Regions from separate parts of the Streptomyces sp. NBC_00988 genome, predicted to be linked through region 1. Evidence: riboswitches for the same ligand, from Rfam matches in the RefSeq annotation. Region 1 holds a riboswitch; the other holds the start of a gene.

What was found. Region 1 has a riboswitch for S-adenosylmethionine ahead of OG496_RS47435 (amino acid ABC transporter permease). Riboswitches for the same ligand answer to the same signal wherever they lie in the genome.
Region 2: it holds a riboswitch for S-adenosylmethionine, as region 1 does, so the genes downstream of both, OG496_RS18205 (aminotransferase class V-fold PLP-dependent enzyme) here and OG496_RS47435 (amino acid ABC transporter permease) in region 1, are expected to answer to the same signal.

The regions. Positions count from the first base shown of each region.
Region 1 is NZ_CP108730.1:10,502,499-10,506,265, reverse strand. Features, by position in the region: gene OG496_RS47440 (amino acid ABC transporter ATP-binding protein) at 1-353, opposite strand, end outside; gene OG496_RS47435 (amino acid ABC transporter permease) at 350-1,330, opposite strand; SAM riboswitch class IV at 1,665-1,772, opposite strand; gene OG496_RS47430 (glutathione S-transferase C-terminal domain-containing protein) at 1,850-2,743, opposite strand; gene OG496_RS47425 (putative leader peptide) at 2,812-2,925, opposite strand; gene OG496_RS47420 (alginate lyase family protein) at 3,043-3,767, opposite strand, start outside.
Region 2 is NZ_CP108730.1:4,009,890-4,013,656, forward strand. Features, by position in the region: gene OG496_RS18200 (hypothetical protein) at 1-14, opposite strand, end outside; gene OG496_RS18205 (aminotransferase class V-fold PLP-dependent enzyme) at 25-1,386, opposite strand; SAM riboswitch class IV at 1,552-1,668, opposite strand; gene trpD (anthranilate phosphoribosyltransferase) at 1,745-2,809, opposite strand; gene OG496_RS18215 (cytochrome bc complex cytochrome b subunit) at 2,944-3,767, opposite strand, start outside.

The DNA of each region.
Region 1 (3,767 bases):
GTCAGGTGCGGGAAGAGGTTGAAGTTCTGGAAGACGAACCCGATCCGGCTGCGCTGCGCGAGGATGGCCCGCTCGCTCAACTCCTTGAGCCTGCCGCCCTGTTGCCGCACCCCGATCAGCTCGCCGTTGACGCTGACGTAGCCGATCTCGGGCTTCTCCAGGTGGTTGATGACCCGCAGCAGCGTGGACTTCCCGGAGCCGGACGGGCCGAGGATCACGGTGACCTCGCCGGGCCGCACGGTCAGGTCGACGCCGTCCAACACCCGGTGCGCGCCGTACCACTTGTGCACGTCGTGCACCTCTACGGCGGCGGGTGTGATGTCCGCCAGCGGTTCGACGGTGTTGGTGGTCATACGGCGGCCTCCCTGCGGATGCGGGCCCGCAGGTCGGTGACACCGGTGCGGAGTTTCTGGATCGGGGTCGGCGGCAGGGAGCGGGTGGCGCCCCGGGCGTAGTGCCGCTCGACGTAGAACTGGATGACGGACACGACGCTGGTGAGGATCAGGTACCAGACGGTGACGACCAGGAGCAGCGGCACGATGTCACCGGGGTAGGTGGAGCCCATCGTCTGCGCGGAGCCGAACAGGTCGAGCAGCGAGACGTAGAAGACCAGTGAGGTGCTCTTGATCAGGCCGATCAGCTGGTTGACGTAGTTCGGGGTGATGGAGCGCAGGGCCTGCGGGAAGACGATTCTGCGGAACTGGTAGCCCTTGGGCAGGCCGAGGGCGGAGGCCGCCTCGTGCTGGCCCTGGTCGACGGAGAGGATGCCGCCGCGGACCACTTCCGCCGCGTAGGCCGCCTCGTTGAGGCTGAGGCCGACGACGGCGACGGCCATGTCGGTGGCGAGCTTCGACTCGTCGAAGGAGAAGAAGGCGGGGCCGAAGGGGACGCCGATGCTGAGCGTCTGGTAGAGGGCGCTGAAGTTGTAGAGGAAGATCAGCACCACGATGAGCGGGATCGAGCGCAAGGCCCATACGTAGGTCCAACTCGCCGCGCGCAGTACCGGGCTCTTGGAGAGCCGGGCCAGGGCGAGCAGGATGCCGCCGAGGAGGCCCAACACCGCGCTCAGTGCGGCCACTTCGAGGGTGATGACGAGTCCGTCGAGGATCGTCGGACGCAGGAACCAGTAGCCGAAGCGGTCCCACTGGTAGAAGGAGTTGGTGACCAGTCCGTGGATGAACTGGGCGACCAGCACCAGCACGACCAGGGTGACGATCCACCGGCCGGGCCGGCGCAGCGGCTGAACTCGCTGTGCTGTCAGGGGTTTTGACGGTGCATCAGTGGACGGGGCGTCGGCCAGGGACACGGTGGTGCCTGGGGGTTCACTCATGGTGGGCTCCGGCAGGTTCACAGACCCCGGTCCGTGGCGGTGGACGCGCGACGGCGGACGGCACGCGCGGGTGCACGGGACCGGGGGCGGGGAGGGGGCAGGCACACCGACGGGATCGGGTGTGCGTCAGAGGTGCGTCGGCCGACTGGTCGTCAGGCCCGACAGCGGGCGCGGCCCGAGGCGGTACACAGTGCGCTGCTGACCCGGAGCAGATCGACAGCGCGGTCGGCGACGAACAGGTTGGCGTACGACAGTACGCAGCCCTGCGGGCGGCATGTGGCCGTCCTGGGAGCTGCGTACATGGCGTCACCTGTCACTGTTCCGGCCCCGCGGGGCCTCGCGCTTACCGAACGTCATCCGGTCCGGTCGTCACCTGGGGCACCCCACCGCGTGCGAGGGTTGCCGGTCAGCAAGCCAGGGCTTGTCGCTGACACTCATGACCGTTCTGGGTCGCAAGTTAAGACAATTGTCCGAACGCATGTCAATGGCTGTCCATCAACTGGACGGCACAGACCGCGCTCAGCTGCGGCAAGCTCCTGTTTCGTCCGCCGCGTGGGCCGCCCAGTCCAGGATCTGGACAGCCGCGCCGGCGGCCTCCAGGCCCCGGCAGCGGGCGTGGTGGCGGCGGGCGATGCCGTCGAGGTCGAGGTGGGTGCCGAAGGCCGGGTGGGCGGCCAGCCGACGGGCGTAGGCCCACAGGTGGGGGTGGTCGGCGATGCGCTGCACGGCGGCGGCGTCCAGGTGATTGCGGTGCACGGTGTCGAGCTGCACCAGCGACACCCACAACTCGACGTCGGCGGCGGTGAGTTCGTCGCGGAGCATGTGCTCGCGGCCGTCCAGCCACCGGTCCAGCGAACCCAGCGTCTCCAGCAGTCGGCCGACCGCCGCGTCGCGCTCCTCCTGCTCGACACCGGCCGCACCGGCGCGCTGCGCGGCGTCCTCGATGCCTTCCGCGCACAGCCGCTCGACGGCCTCGATCTCCGACTCGGCGCCGCAGGGGTACAGCTGGGGTCCGCCCTCGCCGAAGTGCCGGGCGAGGTCGCGCATGATGTCGGGAGCGTGGGTGCTGACGATCCGGCCGGACCAGTCGTCGCTGAGCACCGGCGCGGTGGCCGGTCCTGAGTAGCGGTGCGCGCTCGCCTCGTAGAGCGGGCGCAGCGCGGAGTGTCCACCACTCGGACAGTCGGGTACGGCGGACAGGAACACGGCCGGACAGCTCTCGTCGAGGCCGAGCAGGCTGTGCGTGACGGCGATGCGGAGGCCGTCGGCGCAGGCGGTGGACAGATGGAGGCGGTAGCGGCGCGGCACGGCGTAGTGCCCGCTGCGCGCGTCACTGCCGATCCGGCCCCGGAAGGTGGGGGCGGAGCGGGGTGCGGGGACGGCGGCGAGAGGCGTGCTGGACGTGCTGGACATGGGACTCCCCGGGTACGGGCGCGTGGACGTACGCGCGGCGGAAGCGTCGTCGAGCGGAGGACGGGGGCTCAGCGCGGGGGGTTCAGCGCGCTGCAGACCCGCAGCAGGTCGATGTGACGGCGGGAGGTCAGAAGAGGCGAACGGTCCACGCGGCTGGTGGTGACCGGCTCAAGGCGCCCCATTGTTTCCCTACCTGTTCACTAGGATTCCCTACTGGAGTGTCGATCCGCCGTCGCCCGGGGTCAAGAGGGCGTCCACGGGTCGGGCACGGATGCCCGACCCGTGGACGCGCCGGGCCGCTACTTCGCGTACATCAGGGTGCCGAAGCCGAGCTGGTCGTAGCCGCCGCTGGTGGAGCCGTAGTCACCCCCTCCGCCCTCGGGGGCGACCGAGTAGGCCATCGCGGAGATGTACTTGTCGTCGAGGTACAGGCGCCGGTTGTAGTGGTAGTGGAGCATCGCCCACACCGGGCGGACCTGGCCCCTGGAGCCGGAGGCGATGACGGTCTGCTCGCTGTAGGAACAGGTCTGGCCGGTCCCCCAGCTGTAGGTGGTGTAGGGCACGTCGCTGCCGAGGTTGTACTTCGCGACGTACTGGGCGGCCTTCATGAAGCGTCGGCTGTCGTACGAGTACAGGTCGTCGCCCTGGTTCCAGGCCATCTCGCAGATCGCGCCCATCTGGCCCATGCCCATCATGGTGTGGCCCTGGTCGCGGCCGGACTCCTGCCACTGGCCCAGCGCGTAGCCGTCCGAGTCGGTGTAAAGGAACGGCACCGCGTGCGCGATGGAGCCGTTGCCCGCACCCGACTTGAAGTACGTGACGGCCTGGTCGTACTTGGCGCCGTCGTCACAGAGGATGCCGATGGCCATGATCGAGGCCATGTTGCACAGGTCCCAGTTGGCCCAGTAGTTGGTGATGCACGCGCCGTTGTGGACGGTCAGGAAGTTGTTGTTGATCGGGTAGAAGACGTCGACCATCATCTGCTGGAACGCGGCGAGGTCGAACGCGTCGTAGTCCCGCATGA
Region 2 (3,767 bases), 6.5 Mb from region 1:
GGTGGAATGCCCACCCTGGGATCATCACACGGCCGGCACGCAACGGCCGTCCTCCGTACGGTAGTTCCACTTGGCGCCGTCGGTCACGAGCTCCCGTACGGCCGTGATGAACCGCTCGACGTGCTCGTCCGGAGTGCCCGCGCCGAAGCTCACGCGGATGGCGTTGAGGGACTTCTCGCCCGGGGCCGCCTCGGGGGCGCCGCACTCGCCCTGGGTCTGGGGGTCGCTGCCCAGCAGGGTGCGGACCAGGGGGTGGGCGCAGAAGAGGCCGTCGCGGACGCCGATGCCGTACTCGGCGGAGAGCGCGGCGGCGAAGTGGGAGCTGTTCCAGCCGTCGACGACGAAGGAGATCACGCCCACCCTCGGGGCGTCGTCGCCGAACAAAGACAGCACGCGCACCTCCGGGACCTCGGCCAGGCCCGCCCGCACCTTCTCGATCAGGTGCTGCTCGCGGGCGACCAGGGTGTCGAAGCCCGCCTCCGTGAGCGCCTTGCAGGCCGACGCGATGGAGTAGGCGCCGATGACGTTCGGGGAGCCGGCCTCGTGGCGGGCCGCGCTGTCGTGCCACTCCACGTCCACTCCCCCGTCCTCGCGCCGCGTGACCTTGCGGCTGGCGCCGCCGCCCGCGAGGTAGGGGTCGGCCGCCTGGAGCCAGTCGGCGCGGCCGGCCAGGACGCCCGAGCCGAAGGGGGCGTAGAGCTTGTGGCCGGAGAAGGCGATCCAGTCGACGTCGAGGTCCTGGACGGACACCGGGTGGTGCGGGGCGAGTTGGGCGGCGTCCAGGACGATCCGGGCGCCGTGGGCGTGCGCCGCGGCCGCCAGCTCCCGTACCGGCCACAGCTCGCCGGTGACGTTCGAGGCGCCGGTGACGCAGACCAGGGCCGGGCCCTGGGGGTCGCGGGCGGCGAGGGCCTGCTCCAGGGTCTCAACGGCCTGGCCCGGGGTGCGCGGGGCGTTGAGGTAGGTGACCCGGGCGTTCTTCCAGGGGAGCAGGGACGCGTGGTGCTCGGTCTCGAAGACGAAGACCTGGCAGTCGGCCGGGAGGGCGGCGGCGAGGAGGTTCAGGGAGTCCGTCGTGGAGCGGGTGAAGATCAGCTGGTCGTCGGGGCGGCAGTCCAGGAACTCCTCGACCGTCCTGCGGGCGTTCTCGAACAGGTCCGTCGACAGCTGCGAGAGGTAGCCGGCGCCGCGGTGCACGCTGCCGTAGTACGGGGCGTAGGCCGCCACGTCGTCCCAGACGCGCTGGAGGGCGGGGGCGCTGGCCGCGTAGTCGAGCGCCGCGTAGGTGACTTCGCCGCCCGTGACGAGCGGGACGGTGACATCCCGGCCGAGAACGGGCAGCTGGGCACAAATGGTCTGAGCGGCGGCAACGGTGGAGACAGACATGGCGAACTCCCGTGAGAGGCAGGCGAATTCACTGCGCGAGCGGACACGGCTTCGGCGCAGGAAAGGGTGAAAGGGGATGTGCGGAGTGGGGGCTTCGCGCCCTATCGCATTCGCTTGCTCACAGAGAGCTCCCTCGATGACCAGGACCCCTGGTGTCTTTCGAGGGGCCCGCGCTTGCCGCAGACCTCGCTGCCCACGGCCTGGTCTTCACCCGGGGCACCCCGCCACGGACGGAGGGTTGCCGGACAGTCGGCCGGGGCCTCATGACTGTCACTCATGACCTGGTCAGAAAACCTACGCGAGGTGATCGTCGTCCCGCAACCCGTGTCCGGATCGCGGGACGACGACCGCCGTACCGCTATGCGTTGCTGGCGGCCGCCCAGCGCTCCAGCGTGCGCTTGGCCGCCCCCGAGTCGACCGACTCCCGAGCCTTCTCCATCCCGGCCCGGATCCGGTCCACCAGCGGCCCGTCCCCGGCCTCAAGCGCCACCAGGGCAGCCGCCGAGTTCAGGAGTACGGCGTCCCGTACGGGGCCGGTCTCGCCGTCCAGGAGACGGCGGGCGACGCCGGCGTTGTACTCGGGGTCGGCGCCGCGCAGGGCTTCCACGGGGACCAGTTCGAGGCCGACGTCCCTCGGGTCGAAGGCCTCCTCGGTGACCTTGCCGTCGCGGACGATCCACACCCGGGAGGTGGCCGTGGTCGTCAGCTCGTCGAGGCCGTCGTCGCCGCGGAACACCAGCGCGGAGGAGCCGCGTTCGGCAAGCACGCCGGCGATGAGCCCGGCCATGCGGGTGTCGAAGCAGCCGACCGCCGACGAGGTGACCCTGGCCGGGTTGGTCAGCGGACCGAGGAGGTTGAACGCGGTCGGCACCCCCAGGTCCCGCCGGACCGCGCCCGCGAACCGCATCGTGGGGTGGAACTTCGCCGCGAAGCAGAACGTGATCCCGGCCTCCTCCACCACCTGCGCGACCCGCTCGGGCGACAGCTCCAGGTTGATGCCGAGCCGCTCCAGCACGTCGGAGGAACCGCTCGCCGAGGACGAGGCGCGGTTGCCGTGCTTGACGACCCTCGCGCCGGTGCCCGCGATCACGATGGCGGACATCGTCGAGATGTTGACCGTCTTGGCCCGGTCGCCGCCCGTACCGACGATGTCGACGGCCGGCCCCGGGATGTCCAGCGGCTTCGCGTGGGCGTACATCGTCTCGACGAGGCCGTTGATCTCCTCGACGGTCTCGCCCTTGGCCCGCAGCGCCACCAGGAAGCCCGCGATCTGGGCGTCCGCCGCCTCACCGCTCATGATGCGGTCCATCGCCCACGCCGTGTCGGCGGTGCTCAGGTCCTGTCCGGCCAGCAGCGCGCTCAGTACGTCGGGCCAGGAACGGGCCGCCGCGGTGTCGCCTCCAGCGGGGGTCACAGCGCTCATACGGCCGCTCCTGAGTGTCGTAGAAACCTGGTTTCCCTATGCGTCCCCACCCTATCCAGCGCGGGGCACGGCGAAGGGCCCCGTCCGGTGTTCGGACGGGGCCCTTCGACTGTGGCGTGGCGACGCCTCAGCGATCAGTGGTGGCCGTGGCCGCTCGTGATCTCCTTGTACTCCTCGACGGTGGGCTTGGGGATCTGGGACTCCTCGCCGTAGTACGCCTCGCTCAGCTTGGCGCGCAGCTTCTGGGAACCCTTCACCTTGCGCTCGACGCCGTTGTCGTCGACGGTCGCGCCGATCGCGGCCGGCTCGTACTGCTCGTGCGCGGTGAGCGTGTGCAGCGCGTCCTGGCTGAGCGGCTCGTGGATCTCGACGAACTCACCGTGCGGCAGGCGCTTGATGATGCCCGACTCGCGGCCGTGCAGCACCTTGTCCCGGTCGCGGCGCTGGAGGCCGAGGCAGACCCGCTTGGTGGCGATGAAGACCAGCACCGGCACCACGAAGAAGCCGACGCGCACGAACCAGGTGATCGAGTTGATCGACAGGTGGAAGTGCGTGGCCCAGATGTCGTTGCCGCCACCGATGAGCAGGACGAAGTACCACGAGATCCACGCGGCACCGAAGGCCGTACGGGTCGGGACGTTGCGCGGGCGGTCCAGGATGTGGTGCTCGCGCTTGTCGCCGGTGACCCAGGACTCGATGAACGGGTAGACCGCGATCGCGACCAGGACCAGCGGGAAGATGATCAGCGGGATGAACACGCCCAGGACGAGCGTGTGACCCCAGAAGTTGATCTCCCAGCCCGGCATGACACGGATCAGGCCCTCGGAGAAGCCCATGTACCAGTCGGGCTGGGCGCCCGTGGACACCATGTCCGGACGGTACGGACCCATGGACCAGATCGGGTTGATCGAGGCGATCGCCGCGACGGCCGCGATGACACCGAAGACCAGGAAGAAGA